DNA from 4 places in the Clostridioides sp. GD02367 genome. Region 1 is predicted to be linked to each of the others. Evidence: riboswitches for the same ligand, from Rfam matches in the RefSeq annotation. Region 1 holds a riboswitch; each other region holds the start of a gene.
The links. Region 1 has a riboswitch for cyclic di-GMP ahead of Q3223_RS00410 (M60 family metallopeptidase). Riboswitches for the same ligand answer to the same signal wherever they lie in the genome.
Positions count from the first base shown of each region.

Region 2: linked by a shared signal. The riboswitch ahead of Q3223_RS14790 (type II secretion system protein) and the one ahead of Q3223_RS00410 (M60 family metallopeptidase) in region 1 are both predicted to bind cyclic di-GMP.
Region 3: linked by a shared signal. The riboswitch ahead of Q3223_RS04815 (SH3 domain-containing protein) and the one ahead of Q3223_RS00410 (M60 family metallopeptidase) in region 1 are both predicted to bind cyclic di-GMP.
Region 4: linked by a shared signal. The riboswitch ahead of Q3223_RS13870 (Cys-Gln thioester bond-forming surface protein) and the one ahead of Q3223_RS00410 (M60 family metallopeptidase) in region 1 are both predicted to bind cyclic di-GMP.

Region 1 covers NZ_JBJODK010000001.1:109,715-113,940, reverse strand. Annotated here, with positions in the region: gene Q3223_RS00420 (cell wall-binding repeat-containing protein) at 1-230, shown strand, start outside; gene Q3223_RS00415 (cell wall-binding repeat-containing protein) at 715-2,118, shown strand; cyclic di-GMP riboswitch class I at 2,338-2,423, shown strand; gene Q3223_RS00410 (M60 family metallopeptidase) at 2,545-4,226, shown strand, end outside.
Region 2 covers NZ_JBJODK010000012.1:34,759-38,984, reverse strand. Annotated here, with positions in the region: gene Q3223_RS14795 (GspE/PulE family protein) at 1-1,122, opposite strand, end outside; gene Q3223_RS14790 (type II secretion system protein) at 1,261-1,782, opposite strand; cyclic di-GMP riboswitch class II at 1,942-2,027, opposite strand; gene Q3223_RS14785 (ribose-phosphate pyrophosphokinase) at 2,860-3,810, opposite strand; gene glmU (bifunctional UDP-N-acetylglucosamine diphosphorylase/glucosamine-1-phosphate N-acetyltransferase GlmU) at 3,904-4,226, opposite strand, start outside.
Region 3 covers NZ_JBJODK010000003.1:141,002-145,227, forward strand. Annotated here, with positions in the region: gene Q3223_RS04810 (FtsX-like permease family protein) at 1-1,669, opposite strand, end outside; cyclic di-GMP riboswitch class I at 2,184-2,277, shown strand; gene Q3223_RS04815 (SH3 domain-containing protein) at 2,362-2,850, shown strand; gene Q3223_RS04820 (hypothetical protein) at 3,202-3,600, shown strand; gene Q3223_RS04825 (TetR/AcrR family transcriptional regulator) at 3,849-4,226, shown strand, end outside.
Region 4 covers NZ_JBJODK010000010.1:98,392-102,617, forward strand. Annotated here, with positions in the region: gene Q3223_RS13860 (polysaccharide deacetylase family protein) at 1-18, shown strand, start outside; gene prdC (proline reductase-associated electron transfer protein PrdC) at 408-1,721, shown strand; cyclic di-GMP riboswitch class II at 2,118-2,203, shown strand; gene Q3223_RS13870 (Cys-Gln thioester bond-forming surface protein) at 2,219-4,226, shown strand, end outside.

The DNA of each region.
Region 1 (4,226 bases):
GTTATGTAGGTGGAAATGGACAATTAGTTGATGCACTTACAGCAGCACCACTTGCAGCTAGTGCAAAGGCACCAATAATATTAACTACAGAAGAACTTTCTAAGTCACAAGAAGAAGTAGTTGAATTAAGACTTAAGAATGCTACTAAGTTAGTACAAATAGGTGAAGGAATAGCTAAAAATGCTATTGAGAAAATAGCAGAAAAAATAAACTTATTTACTAGAAACTAATAGCATATAAAATTTAAATTTGTAAGTTTATTTAGATAATGTTTAGCTAAGTAAGATATAATATAGATAATAAATAAGTATAAACAATTAAAATAGAAATAATGAAAAGATGGTATCTTAAAATAAGTTAGGATACCATCTTTTTATTGTTTTTGATTATTATATCTTGTGGTAGATGTTATCTTAAGATATTTATTTAAAAAACTTTATATATAAGAAAGGTTATAGAAAATAAATACTTATTAAACTATATTGTTTTAAGTGTATAACTTAATAAAACTTTTGAGCCTATCACTTAATTAAAGAAAATAAGTTATAATGTTTTGAATTTATGAATAATAAAAACTTTAATTATATTGTTTGAGTTAGATGGATAACTATGGTATCATATATAAAATATGGTAACAAAATTGTAACTTTTTATTAAGTCTAAGTAAAATCAATATAACAAAATTATAAAAACTAATATTGGGGGTAAAAAAATATGAAGAATAGTAGAAAGATATTTGCTATAGGACTTACACTATTTTTAGTAATGGTAAATACTCCTAGAGTAAATGCACTCACATCAGTTGAACAAATAAAAGGAATTGACAGATATGAGACAGCAGCAAAAATAGCAGACAAACAAAACTATAATACAGCAATACTAATCAATTCGGATAATAGCTTGTCAGATGGCTTGAGCGCAAGTGGTTTAGCAGGAGCATTAAACGCGCCTATTTTAATGACAAAACAAAATCAAATCCCAAATACTACAATGGAAAGATTAAATAAAGCAAAGAATGTATATATAATAGGTTCAGAATCAACTATCAGTAAAGGTATAGAAAATCAATTGATATCTAAAAATAAGGTTGTAGAGAGAATATTTGGTGAAAATAGATTTGATACAAGTGTAAAGATAGCTGAGAAAATCAAAGAAATTAAACCAATCGATAAAGTAATTATAGCTAATGGAATCACAGGAGAAGCAGATGCAATAAGTGCATCACCAGTAGCAGCAAGAGATGGAGTACCTATAATACTTACAGATGGAAGCAGTGTAGGATTTGATACAACAGGATTAAAGAGTTATGCACTTGGTTCTAGTGAGATAATAAGTGATGAACTGGTTAAAAGTACAAATTCTGTTAGATTGGGTGGAACGGATAGATTTGACACAAATAAAAGAGTTATACAAGAATTTTATAAAGACAGTAAAGAATTTTATTTAAGTAAAGGTATGCAACTAACTGATGCATTGGTAGCTTCTACAATAGCAAAAAATGCACCTGTGGTTTTAGTTGAAAATGGTAGCAATAAGAGTATTTTAAGTGGTGCAGATAAATTAACTGTACTAGGAGGAATAAATCAGAATGTCATCAAGCAATGTATAAATCAAGCCTCTCCAAATCAACAAGGATTATACTATAATCCAAATGATAAAGTATTTAAGGACAGAATAAAGGGAAAAATATATGCTCTTACAAAACAATACAGAAAAGAAAATGGAGTAAGAGAGTTATCTGTAGCAAGTAGATTAGAAGGTTTAGCAAATGACTGGTCTAATTTAATGGCAAATAAAAAGACTTTATCTCATACTATAAATGGTAAAAATTCGTATTCTACTTTTTTGAAATACTTAGATTGGAGTGAGATTAAGCCTGGATACATTTCTGTTCAAGGGGAAAATATAATTAAGTATAAAATCCAAGATAAGCCTGTATATACAAATAGGGATGCAGATGATATAGGAAACTTTATTTTTAATGAGTGGAAGACCAATCCTGAGGAAGGTACAAATATGTTGCATAAGGGATATGAGATAATGGGATTTGGATTAACTATGACAGGTGATAAGACTATATATGCAACACATGAGTTTTATGGAAGATATAAAGAATAAGTATTTACCAAGATTTAGATATTTTGATAAGAATAATATATAAGTGCTGGAAATATGTAATAAGATAATAATTAGAAAATAACGTATAAGTAATGTATTTATAATGAGAAAGAATATTTATATTAACATAATAATATAAATATTCTTTTTTTGGATTTTAACATAAAAAATTTGTATTAAAAAGTTTAAATATAGTATAAAATGGGTATAAAAGCATTGAAAATTAAATGGCAAAATTAGGGAAATCTAATGACGCAAAACTATAGGGATTAAAGCTTATAAAGCCATATCAGCCAGTTGCTAAAAAGAGCAAATTCTTTTTATTCATAATAAAGATTCTCTTTGAGTGTCTTTTTTTATTGTCTGAAACTATAGCATTTAAATTCATGGAAAATTAAAGATTTATTGAGGGAGGATTGTTATTTCATGAAAAAGGCAATATCTTGTGTACTAGCAGTATCTATGTGTAGTGCACCATTGAATGTTTTTGCAGAGCCTATATTAGAGGGAAAACTAAGAGCAGTTGAAAAATCAGTTACAGAAAAGCTAAAGGGGAATCTAGAAGTGGATTTAAATTTTTCACTTCCAATCAAAAATAATGAATCAGAAAGTATAACTGATATACAGCTACAATTAAAAGATGGTAATAATAATAGTGGGATAATAAAACTTGGAGGTAAAAATTTAGGAAGTATAAATATAGGAACAGATACTATAGACTATACTATCAAAAAATTATCTGCCAATAGAAGTGAAGTAAAAGATAAAGATGAAAATATATCATATTATAATATTATGTTCAGCAATTTACCTGTTGGAAAATACAAGGTAGAAGTCTCTGGAAGTGGATTTAAGAGTAAAGAAGTTAAAGATATTGATATATCAAATTATTCTCAAAGGGTTTTATTAAGTAATAGAGCAAGTGTAGATAATAAAAATAAACCTTTAAACTATGAACTATTCTTAATGGGTGATGTAAATGGAGACGGCAAAGTAGATAAAAATGATTATAATGAAGTTCTAGAAAATATAGATTCAAATAAAAAAGAATATGATTTAAATAGAGATGGAAAGGTAGATATTGCTGACCTAGACTATGTACATAAAAATCTAGGACAAAATGAAAATGCAAATAGTCTAGAAAGTATAGTACCTACCAATCCTATAGTAGATACAAGCAAAGTAATATTAGAAAAAAATACTGATACAGATATTCAAGGTACTGTAGAAGATTTATTTAGTGGAGAAAGTAGTGGAGTTACAATATCTCCAGCAAATAAAGAGGATAAGATATCAGAAGAAAAACCAGCAGTAATGGATATAGCTTTATCAGAAGCTCTTGATATGGAAGTTATAAATATTAAAGCTCCTGAAGGGAGTGCTCCAGCAAAAGGAATAGTTGAGGTTACAGATAAAGATGGTAATGTTCAAGAGATTCCTTATGAAAACAAAGAGTATGTAAAAACTTTAAAAGAGGAACAACAAGAAGAAGTAAATAATAAAGAAGAAAATACTGAGCAATCTGATAATAACTCAGATAATACTCAGGAAGAAAAGAATGATAAAGAAGAATCAAATTCTAATACAAATGAACAAGAAAACAATAATAAGGAAAGTAATGATAAAGAAAGTTCATCAACTGATAAATCTGATTTAGACAAAGATACACCAAAAGAAGATAATAATATTAGTAAAGATGACAACTCTACGACAGCTACATATAGTAGGTCAGCTTTAGAAACATATGCAGATGTTCAAAATAGCGATATAGTGATAAATCTTGGGAAACAAGTAGCAGTGAAAAAGATAACTATAAAAATAACAGCTACAACAGCTAATGATAGAAATCTTGCAGAAATATCTAAAGTTGAATTTTTAAATAATGTTTATAAAGAAATACCAAAGCCAGATATGAATATACCTAAAATTAATAAAATAGCAACTAGTACTGCTGTTGGAAATGAAAAGGTATCTTTTTATTGGAACAATGAAGTGAATGTGTCTGCATATGAACTTATATTAGATACAATTGATAGTAAAGGAAAAGTATTATCAACTAAAAAATTACAAACTAGTAAAAATTCTATAGAGGTTAGAGATATAGATGC
Region 2 (4,226 bases), on a different contig from region 1:
AGCTCTAAGTCCACTGGCAAAGGTAAGACCTGCTTTTTCATTTATTTGAGATTGATTTACGCCAGGTAATTCATACTCTATAGGGTCTTCTATAGTTAGGAGGTTCCTATTTTCTGTATTTAATTGATTTAACATTGAATATAATGTAGTTGTCTTTCCACTTCCAGTAGGACCAACTACCAATATAAGCCCATAAGGAGTGTTTATCAACTCGTCATATATCTTAGAGCCATGTTCATCTATTCCTAGTACTTCTTTACTAACCATAAAATTACTCTTATCAAGAACCCTCATGGCTATCTTTTCATCCCTATTAGTTGGCATTGTAGAAACCCTAAAATCTATAGGTTTGTTATCTACTTTTAAATAGATTCTGCCATCTTGTGGGATTCTCTTTTCAGATATATTTATATCTGACATTATTTTGATACGACTTACTACTGCTTTGTATGGCGCTGAGTTCATTCTCATATATTCCCTTAGCATACCATCTATTCTAAATCTAACACGCATGTAATTTTCGCTTTGTTCTATATGTATATCACTTGCTTCCATTCTCACAGCATTTTCTAGTATGTTGTTTACTAATCTTACTATTGGAGCTGCGTTTACATCTTCTTCAAGTATTACTGTTTCTCTTACTCCACCAGTTCTATTCTTGTTGTACTCAGTCATTGCCTTATTTATTTCTGAATGAGCATAAGCATGACCTATTGCTTTGTTTATATCTTCTGCACTCGATATAAATATTTCTACATCTTTCCCTGACATACGTCTTACATCTTGAACTGCTTCTCTATCTTGTGGGTCTGACATGGCTAGACATATCTTGTCTCCATCGATTTTGAATGGAAATATCGCATATCTTTTGCATATATTTTCTGGAACCATTTTTGTAGCTAATGTGTCTATTTCTGTTCCTTCTAAAAATACACTTTCTATATCCAAAAGTTCTTTTAATACACTTATTAATAAGTTACTATCTATAAGACCTTCTTGTACTAGAAATTCTCCTAGTCTTTTTCCACTGTTTTTTTGTTCTGATAATGCCCATTTAAGCTGGTCTTCTGTTATGTATCCTTTTTCAACCAGTTTGTCTCCTATTCTAACTTTTTTAGCCACAGATTTCACTCCTTTACTATCTCAATTATATCATCATTTGTGATTGGATATAAAAGAAAATAGTATAAAAAGACAGGAAGATTCTTCTTCCTGTCTTTTTCATTAAATTTATAATATCTTACTTAATAAATATGAGTATTACTTAGCATCTGAATCCATATCAGTATTGTCTATAAGTACTATATATAGAGCTTTATTATCCACTGTGTCAGTATCTTTTAATTTATTTGCACTACCTAAACTAGCATTTGTATATATTTTATTTTCACCTAAATCACTCAATAATTTTGCTGATTGTGCTTTTGTTAATGTAACTCCATTATCACTATCACCTATTTGTAGTGCTAGTTTCTTTCCAACTAAAAGTAAGTTATAATTGCCTCCTATATCTGCTTTATCTGGAAGAGATTCCATATAAGTCTCCAAGATAGTTAAATCAGCTTTATTATCTGTTGAAACTGGCATCTTATTAGTATCTGAATAATAAGACAAAGCTGCACTCTTAACTGAACTATAATCAGACTCAACACTTGCTACCTTAGCCTTATTTATATTACTAAATAAAGCTGGAACTGCTACTACTGCTAATATACCTATAATTGCAATTACTACCAATAATTCCACCAAAGTGAAACCTTTTTTATTCTTTCTTAACTTCATTTTTATTCCCCCTCAATTTTTTTAATTAATACTTACTTATAATATACCTGGTTAAAATCTAAGTAAAGTTATTTACACGTACTAACCAGATTTATTTCTAGCATATAACCATTTTAAAACAAAAAATGCTATGAAAATAAAAGTATCCATAAATAAATACAATTCCATAGCCGGTTGCACCACTAACTCCATATGTCCCAAGGTGCCCACATCACAGAACATATATCAGCGTTTCTATTTTTATTAAATTCAGGGTAATGCATAATTATATATACATATCCACTTATATTATATAATAGTTACCAAATTTTATCAACTAAGTTTATATTATTTATATATACCAATTTTTTACATATTGAAACACAACTTCTAGAAATATTTAGACTATACAAAAAAAGAAACATCTCCCTACAATTATCATATATCGTAAGGAGATATTTATAAATTATCATTTAGTTTTATCATCGTCATTTCCATCCTTTGCTAATATTTATTTGAAAGCTAGAAGCTATTACAATATAGTATTTTATTAAAATCATCTATTATAAACATTCTATCTCTTTTAATTATGATTCAGCCACAATCACTATATAAACGAAATTCTTCATTTACAGATATGCTTATTGTGCAAAATTACTTTCTTTACAGTAACTTTATATAATCCAGAACCCTCTCACAAACATTAAAGATATAGAATAGATACTATTTTCAATTCTTATAAATAAACTTTCAATAGATTTTTTTATTCCTTATAGATTGTGACTGAATCATTTAATTATTAAGGGTTCATCTTCTGACCTTCCCATTGGAAACACCTCTTTCTTTATTTATATTTACATAATACTACATAATCTGAAATTTTTCAATACTTTTTCCAAATATTTTTTATATTCATAATATTCATAATTTTATTTACTTCTTATACTTATTTTTACTTAAATTCACCAAAGTTTCAAACTATAATCCTTTTCTAAAATTACATATACACATCTAAAATATTCCTATAAATTAAAATAACAAAAAAGAGTTGTCCAAAAGTTTTATATCCTTTTAAACAACTCTTATAAATCTAATAAATTAGAATAATTTACTTACTGATTCGTTAGAGAATATCATTCTTATAGCATCACCAAATAAAGGAGCTACAGTTTTTATCTTTATCTTATCAATTCTTTTCTCTTCAGGAAGTTGTATAGTATCAAGAACTATTAACTCACTTATCTCTGAATTAGAAATTCTTTCAATAGCTGGTCCTGATAATACACCATGAGTACAACAAGCATAAACATCTTTTGCACCAAATTCTTTAAGTGCATTTGCTGCATTAACTATTGTTCCTGCTGTATCTATCATGTCATCTAATAGTATAACATTTTTACCTTTAACGTCACCTATTAAGTTCATAACTTCACATACATTAGCTTTTGGTCTTCTCTTATCTATTATAGCTATTGGCACTTCTCCATTTAAAGTATTGGCAAATTTTCTTGATCTAGTAACACTTCCTAAATCAGGAGATACTACTACTAAATCTTCTATTTTCTTTTCATTGAAGTAATCTGCTAATATTGTTCCACCTAATAAGTGGTCTAGTGGTATATCAAAGTATCCTTGTATTTGAGCTGCATGTAAATCCATTGTTAATACTCTGTCTGCTCCAGCAGCAGTTATTAAGTTTGCAACTAATTTAGCAGTGATTGGATCTCTTGCCTTAGCTTTTCTGTCTTGTCTTGCATATCCATAGTAAGGAATAACTGCTGTTATTCTTCCTGCTGATGCTCTCTTTAATGCATCAATTAAGATTAATAACTCCATTAAGTTATCATTTACTGGACTGTTAGTAGATTGTACTACAAACACATCACAACCTCTTACTGTCTCATTCATGTTTACACATATTTCACCATCACTGAATGTACCTACTTCACAGTCTAGCACTGATACACCTATATAGTCAGCTATCTTCTGCGCTAACTCTTTCGATGAATTACCTGCAATAATTTTAATCTCGCTTCCGCTAGTATTCATTTATGTAACCCTCCTGAAAATTTTAAAATCCTAGTGAATATAATTTATAATAATTTCGAGCTAAATTTATTAGCCAAAATAATAAACTAATGATTACTTACCTTCTGCATCTTTTTGATTCTTCTTTTCTACCCAGCCTTCTTTAATAACTTGTCTTTCTCTAGCTATTGCCAAGGCTCCATCTGGAACATCGTGTGTTATTGTTGAACCAGTTGCTATATATCCTTTTTCTTCTACAACTACTGGTGCAACTAGGTTAGAATTTGAACCTATAAATGCATTATCTTTTACTATTGATTTAAATTTGTTTTTACCATCATAGTTTACAAAGACTACTCCACATCCAATGTTTACATTTTTACCAACATGTGCGTCTCCTATGTAAGAAAGATGAGATGCCTTTGAACCATCTTCTA
Region 3 (4,226 bases), on a different contig from region 1:
CTCCAATGCTTTTTTCTAGTTCATTTGCATTTATGACAGACAATGCAATTTCATTTTCTTTCATTGGTGCAGAACCTTTTACATATGTCAGTGGGAAAGTTTTAAAGTTTCCATTTTCTATTTTAATATTTTCTATCTTGCCATCTTTATTTCTTATTTTATATGAACTTGTTGTAAAGGATTCATACTTTTTAACATCATTGTCAACATTAATTTTTTCTAGTATAGAATTAAAAAGATGCTTAGTTTGTTTTGTTTGAGGCAAATCAATACGAATATCACTCTTGCCAGCACCCATATAAGTGATAAATTCAGGTGATTTAATAGTATTTAAAAAATTAGTTGGTACAGTCATAATAAAAATACAAATCGTATATACAAAACAAAGCAATCCATAGACTGTAATTTTTTTAAACACTTCGTTTAATCCTAAAAGTATGTTAGTATTTGTTATTTTATTTTTGTGTATTTGAAAACTGAATCCATATTTTACAGAGTTAGTAGAACGGTTACCTCTTAATGCATTAATTACTGATATTTTTTCGAATTTTTTAAGTATAACTTTACAAAAGAATACAACACTTAAAAATACAAGAACTGAACCTATAAATGGAACGAGAATACTAAAAATGGTTTTGTCTATGGCTCCCATATAAATGTAAATATTTTTTGTAAAAAGAGGGCCTATAAATAATGAGAGTATGTAACCAAGAAAACTTGCAAAAGATGCAATTAACAAGTATTTTATTAAATATAAGTTTTGGATGTTACCATTTTTAATACCAATGGCCTTCATAACACCAATTTCTCGATAATCTTCTTCAATCGTTGTAATTAAAGTAAATCGTAAACATAAAATAGAAATTGTAATAAGAAGAATACTAATTAAGATGATAATAGTAATTACAATCCCATCAGACAAAGAATTTAGTAATTTGTAAATAGAATAAGTCACTGATGTACCTGTTTGAGGGAGCTTAGTTGATTGGTATAACGTTTCAAACTCACTAATTTTATTTATATCATCTAATATAAATTCAATTAAATATTCGCTTTCTCCTATATTAGATTTTAACGTGTTCCAATCATTATCACTGATTAAAAAACGCTTTGAAGTAACAAGTGAAGGGTTCATTTGTGAGTCACGTATAAAATCTTTTATTGTAAATTCCATAAAGAAATTACCATTAATAATTTTTATAGTATCTCCAATTTTCAAATTGGATTGTTTCATATAATATACAGGAACACCTATTTCTCCATCTTTTATTTGCATTATTTGATTGTCCATATCTAATAAAAAATCAAATTTATCGTTTTGTTTTGTAAAACTATTTTCTAGTACACTATTAGCTTGATTTTCTACTTTATTTCCTAGAAAAATATTAGCTCCATTTACATTTAGAAGTTCGGAAGTTTGCTGTTTTTTTATATATGGAGTTTTAGCTGAGAACTTATCAATTTCTTTTTGTTGTAATTTCCCAGAATACATTTGGACATAATGTGGTGTATGAGATTTTTGAAACAAGGAAGTCATTGAATCAGTTAGCTCTACAATGATATTTATTGAACTAGATACTAGCATTGATGCAAGTAAAATAAAAATAAATAGAGTAATTGTTACTACTTTATTTCGTGTTAAATCCTTTAATAATATTCTTTTTAGCATAAATAATCCTCATTTCTTAAAAATTTTGTATTAAAAATTTTAGAATTTTTTTATAGTAGTGGTATAAATATAAGATTTAAACTGACCGTCGGTCTATAATGATAATATTATAATATCATTAGTTTGTCAAGTCATTTAAAAAGTAAAATATATACATCTTATGATAAAGTGTATAGAGAGGATTTAGCATAGATAGAGTAGTAAAAATTTTTAAAAGAGAATAATTAATACAAATTATCTTTAGGTTTTTATTAATCATTAATTTTTTATATTAATTAAGGATGTAAAAAATTATCGATTATTTTTATATATTAATATTTATTGAAAAAGATTTGTTAAAAGTAGTAATATCATATACAAATTACTATTTTTCAGATGAATTATGAAGAAGAATAATTAAATTAATAAATATAAAGATATTTTTTGGTTATTATTAATTAAAAATTTAATTTATATTTAATTAATATAAAATTTGATGTAATATTATTTTTAAATTGTTTAAATTATGTTATTATTCAGATATAGGCAATATTAGATAAATCTAATGACGCAAAGCTATAGGGACTAAAATCTTTATATAATAAAGGTCATGTCAGCCAGTTGCCAAAAAGATAATAATTCTTTTTGTTGAAAGTATTTTTTAAAGTTATATATTTTTAATAACTTAATATTTGGCAAGAGGAGGGCTTAAGATGATATCTGAATTAATGTTGAAAAGTTTTGGCGAATCTAGCATCAATTTTAAGACTAAAATTAAATTAAATTTAAGAGAAAGACCAGACATAAATAGTATGAAGTTGAAAAGTATACCAGAAGGTAAAATTGTTAAGTTAAAATGTGTCGATGGAATATGGGCAGAAGTTGAAAGTAATTATGACAAAGGTTGGTTACTTTATAAATATTTAGAAAAATTAAGCAATGCTAAAAGCAATAGTAATGGTATAGTAAAAAATAGAAAAAAGAATTATGTAGGAAATATAAGAACGAATGGCTTAAGTTTAGAACTTAGAAATGATAGAACATTAGACTCTAGAATTATAACTACAATTCCTGATGGTTTTAAAGTTGAAGTATGTTATAGTGTTGGCAAATGGGCAAGGGTTAATATTGATAGAAATGGAAAAAAATATTCTGGATATGTATATAGTCAATATATAGAAGAATGTTTAAGTTTATCATAATTGGATACTAGTAAGCTTTAAATATACTAATAAATTTCAGAAAAAGAATCCTATTCATGGGATTCTTTTTCTTTTGTAAAAAAACTTATTATAATATTAAATATAATAAATTAACTAGGTCTTTTTAATTGTAAATCGAAGATTTAATTGAAAATAGATTTAACTTATGATTTGTATTTTAGGTGCCATGAATTGAGATTGATTTAGAAAATTTTAATAAAAAAGAAAGTTGATAGGATAAAAATAATATTAAAGATAAGAAAAGATATAAGAAATTTGAAAAATTTTGTAATTTTTAGTTTTATATATATTATAATAAACTAGATATAAGATTTTTATGAGGGGGAAAATATGAAAAAAAAGAAAACATTGATTGGAATAGCTATATCTTTTTTGCTTATAATCAGCACTATAAATCCATTGCAAGTTGAGGCTGAAGCTATTATTGATTCTAGTGTATACATTTCTTCAGCACAAGAAAATTATAAATCTAATAATACTAGATTTAAAACTATTAAATCTAAAAGTAAGCATAAACGTAGTAAATCTAGAAAAAGCAGAGTTAATTTGAAGAAAAGAACTATAAGAACTAAAAATTATGGACATAGAAATTTAGATAAACATAAAAGTCAAAGCATAGGAATATATAATATTCTTTCAAAATTGATACTTTCAGTAATAGTTGTATTTATTGTTATAGTTTTAATTGGGATAATATTTATTAGAAGAAAGAAGAAGAAATTTTATTAAATACAAGAATAAAAATTACATAGTTGTATTATATGATTTTATTGTATTATATACAATATTGCTTTTCATCTTATTTTAAGTTTTTTTATGAATAACTATTTTATAGTTTAGTTGGAAGTATATTGTTATGATTTTGTTCTTCATTAGATAATAATTTAAAGAATAGCGTTTTGCTAATTATTGATGTTTATTTTATAGCATGATATAATTTAAGCAGAATGATATTCTGTTTAAAAGGAGATACAAAAATGGCACGAAAACGAATATTAAATGGTGGTAAACGAGATGAACTTATTGAGAATGCACTTAATTTGTTTTTAGAATATGGGTATGAAAATACTTCTATAAGAATGATTTTAGATAGTGTTGGTGGTGAAGTTGGTATGTTTTATCACTATTTTAAATCAAAAGATGAAATATTCAATGAAGTTATAAAATTATTTCTAGCTCAGTATGAAAAAAGTTTTTCTGATGTTTTATATGATGATTGTATACCAAATAATCTTAAAATCGATGTGGTATTTGAGTTATTACAAAAAACTCTTTTAAAGTATAAGACATTTAAATTAGGTAAATTTCATTGGAGTATGCAAATTGCACTCAATCAATTAACTTTAAAAAGTTTA
Region 4 (4,226 bases), on a different contig from region 1:
CAGAAACTTAAGAATTAACAAGTAGTAAATGTATATTTTAAGTAAAGTTGTGGTAAATTATATAGTATATGTTAGAAAAGTGTCGATAAAAAGACGGTGTCTATTTTTTGACACTTTTTATGCATGTATGCGATATCAATAATTATAGATTAAATTGGTTGAAAAAGTGTCTAATAATTGACTTTTATAAAATGAGTTTAAATATTTGAAAGAAGTTATGGATGCTGTAAGACAGTATTTTCAAAGGGTATAAGTTTGTTTAAAAGTTGGCATAGAAATTGCTTTGTTAATAAGCGATATGTTCTATAGAAATAAACAATATGTTAAGACATTGTAATAGAAAAACAACATTAACATTATTTGAACAGCTTATAAAAAAAATTAATATACTTAAGGGGGCGTACTAGTTGAACAAACTATATTCTATTTTATTAAAACAACACGTTGGTGGTCCAGATAAACCAGTAGTAAGTGTTGGAGATGTAGTAAAAAAAGGAACTCTAATCGCAGAACCAGCTGGATTAGGAGCAAATATTTATGCCAGTGTTAGTGGAAAAATAAGTGAAATAAATGACCAAGCTATAGTAATCGAAGCTGATGAAGTACAAGATGATACTTTTGAACCATTAAAAGGAGAAGGTATACTTGACTTAATTAAAGAAGCTGGAGTTGTAGGTATGGGTGGAGCAGGATTCCCTACTCATATAAAATTAAACATAGATTTAAAAGGTGGAACAATATTAGCAAATGCTGCTGAATGTGAACCTTTATTAGCTCATAACATAAAAGAAATAGAAGAAAGACCAGAGATAGTTTACCAAGGTATAAAATATGCTATGGAAGTTACTAATGCTGGAAAAGGTATGCTAGCAATAAAAAGCAAGCATCCAGAAGCAATAGCAGCATTTAAAAAAGTAATAAAGCCAGGAGATAATATAGAAGTTGCAGAACTAGTTGACATGTACCCAATGGGAGAAGAGAGAGCGATAGTAAGAGACGTTCTAGGTAAATTACTTGAGCCAACTCAATTACCTTCAGAAGCTAATGCAGTAGTAATAAATGTAGAAACATTAACTAGAATAGTAGAAGCTGTTGAGCAAAAAAGACCAGTTATATCTAAAAATGTAACTGTAGTTGGTCAATTAAACAGTGGAAAAGAATCTATAGTATTTGAAGATGTGCCAATTGGGACTACTGTTGGAGAATTAATTGAAAGAGCTGGTGGAATAAAAGGTGAATACGGTGAGATAATCTTAGGAGGACCTTTCACTGGTAAAGCTACTACTTTAGATACTCCAATAACTAAAACTAGTGGTGGTATAATAGTTACTATGCCATTTGTTAATGAAAAGAGAAAAATGGGTCTTTTAGTCTGTGCATGTGGACCTAATGAAGAAAGAATGAGAGACATAGCAGCTAAAATGGGAGTTACTGATATAGTATCAGTTCAAAAATGTAAACAAGCTCAAGAAATTAAAGGTGTATTAAAATGTGAAAATCCAGGACACTGTCCAGGACAAGCTCAAAAATGTATAGAATTTAAGAAAGCTGGAGCAGAAGTTATATTAATAGGAAACTGTACTGACTGTAGTAACACAGTAATGGGTTCTGCACCAAAATTAAAATTAGGTGTATATCATATTACTGACCATGTAATGAGAACAGTTAATCACCCATTAATAAGAAGAATAAAAGGTGACGTAAGATTAAAAATAAAATAATATAATATAAAAATATATAATAAAACATCCTTGGAAAAAATTGGAAAATTGTTTTCAGGGATGTTTTTTTGTTGTTATATGTCGATAACATTAACGAATAATATAAATAATATGGAAAAAATAGACAAAATATAATATCTAATATATAATAATGGCAATAGCTATTAAAATTATATTAGACAAAAACAAACTCAGATATGTGGTCATATTGACATATAAAAATTGAATTGAGTCAATTATCCAATAGAGTAAATAGTTTTGTATTATCTCAAGATACTCTACAGTATCTTTTTTAATGTAAGAATAAGTTTTTGTCTCTTACTAATAATTTTAGAATGTTCGTAAAGAGTGCACTTAAAAAATAAAAAATATTACAAAAATAAAAATTACTAAAAACCTATTTATAGAAACTGTGAAGTATATCTTAAATTTGGGCACTTAAAAGATATATGGAGTTAGTAGTGCAACCTGCTATAAATATAAATAGGAGGAAAATCTTGAAAATAAAAATTAAAAAATCAAGTATAATTAGTTTAGTAATTGCTTTTAGTATGGCATTTACTGCATTTGCACCAATAATATCTTATGCTGACGAAGTAAGTGGAAAAGATACAATACTTGGTGGAGAGAAGCCATCAGGAGTAGAAACACCAGATGGAGAGAAACCATCAGGAGGGGAAACACCAGATGGAGAGAAACCATCAGGAGGAGAAACACCAGACGGAGAGAAGCCATCAGGAGGAGAAACACCAGACGGAGAGAAGCCATCAGGAGGAGAAACACCAGACGGAGAGAAACCATCAGGAGGAGAAACACCAGACGGAGAGAAGCCATCAGGAGGAGAAACACCAGATGGAGAGAAGCCATCAGGAGGAGAAACACCAGACGGAGAGAAGCCATCAGGAGTAGAAACACCAGATGGAGAGAAGCCATCAGGTGAAGAGATACCAGATGGGGAGAAGCCATCAGGTGAAGAGATACCAGATGGGGAGAAACCATCAGGTGAAGAGATACCAGATGGGGAGAAGCCATTAGGTGAAATTATACCATCAGAAGAAGAGGAAGAATTAGAAGTAGAAGAAATGAGTTTGAAGCAGAATATTGAAGATATTCTTAATCTTACTGTATCTCAAATAAATAAGATTGTATATAATTTCTGGGAAGATGAAAATGATGTAAAAACAGATGAACAGTCAGAAATTAGTGAGGTACTTACTTCAAAAGATGCAAATATTGGATTATGGCATAATAAAAATTCAAAAGTAAAAAATACATGTTTGTTAAAAGAAACAGATGGTTCAAATAGACCTTATTTTGATGTGAGATTTGATGATATTACAAAAACTTTAACTTTTGATTATATAATAGAAGGTCTTATAGGTGCAGGCTATAAAGATGGGAAATATATAATAGAAGGTGAAGACGGAGAACAAACTGCATTTTGTTATAATAATCATCTAAAATCTCCAACTAGTCATAATAAGAGTCCATACTTACCAGCAGAAGATTTTAATGGTCAAGAAAATCAAAACGAAGATGCAATTAAATCTATACTATATGCGGGTTCTGAGTTTGATGGATTTGGATATAAGCAACAATTTAATTTAGGTGGAGAAGAATATGAAGGTATAACTCATTCTACTACTCAAGATGCTATTTGGATTATGCTTGGGCAAATGAATGAGCAGGAAAGACTTAAACAATATCAAGCTAATATAAAGCTTTATGATATGTTTATAGAGAGTGCAAAGACTGAAGAGGAAAAAGCTGAGTATCTAAAAGGTAAGGAAGCAGCAATAAATTCAAAAGCTTACTTAGAGGCATTATTAAATGCAGGGCGTGAAGAATTAAAGCCAAATGATACAGGAAAACCTAGTCTGAGTAATGGTTTGACTGATATTAAATTTGATAAGAATCAAGATGGTACTTATGAAACAGAAGCTATAGCTTTAGTAGGTTATAGTGGTGTAGTTAAATTAAAGTTACCAGATGGAGTAACTGCTTATGATGAAAATGGAAATGTAATAGGTACAGGTGAAGTAGAAATCTCAACACAAGAAAAGTTTAAACTTAAGAGTGTTAATAAGCCAGATGTAAAAGCTAATATATCTGCTTTATCTTATGATTATATTTTCCCAAAAGCTATTCAGTATTTTAAGACAGTTTTCGATTTTGGTGATAAAGACCATTCATCTTTATTGCCTACTAGTAAGCAAAATTTATTAAGTTATACAATAGAACAAAAAAATGGCGAGGAAGTTGATTTCAATATAGGTGTACCAACAGATGGAGACCCTGATGTGAATCCACCAGTGCCACCAGATAATGGTAATGATAACTCAAATGGTCATAAACCTAAGCCATCACCACCATCAGATGATACAGTGATAAATCCACCAGTACCACCGTCAGATGATACAGTGATAAATCCACCAATACCACCATCAGATGATACAGTAATAAATCCACCAGTACCACCATCAGATGATACAGTGATAAATCCAC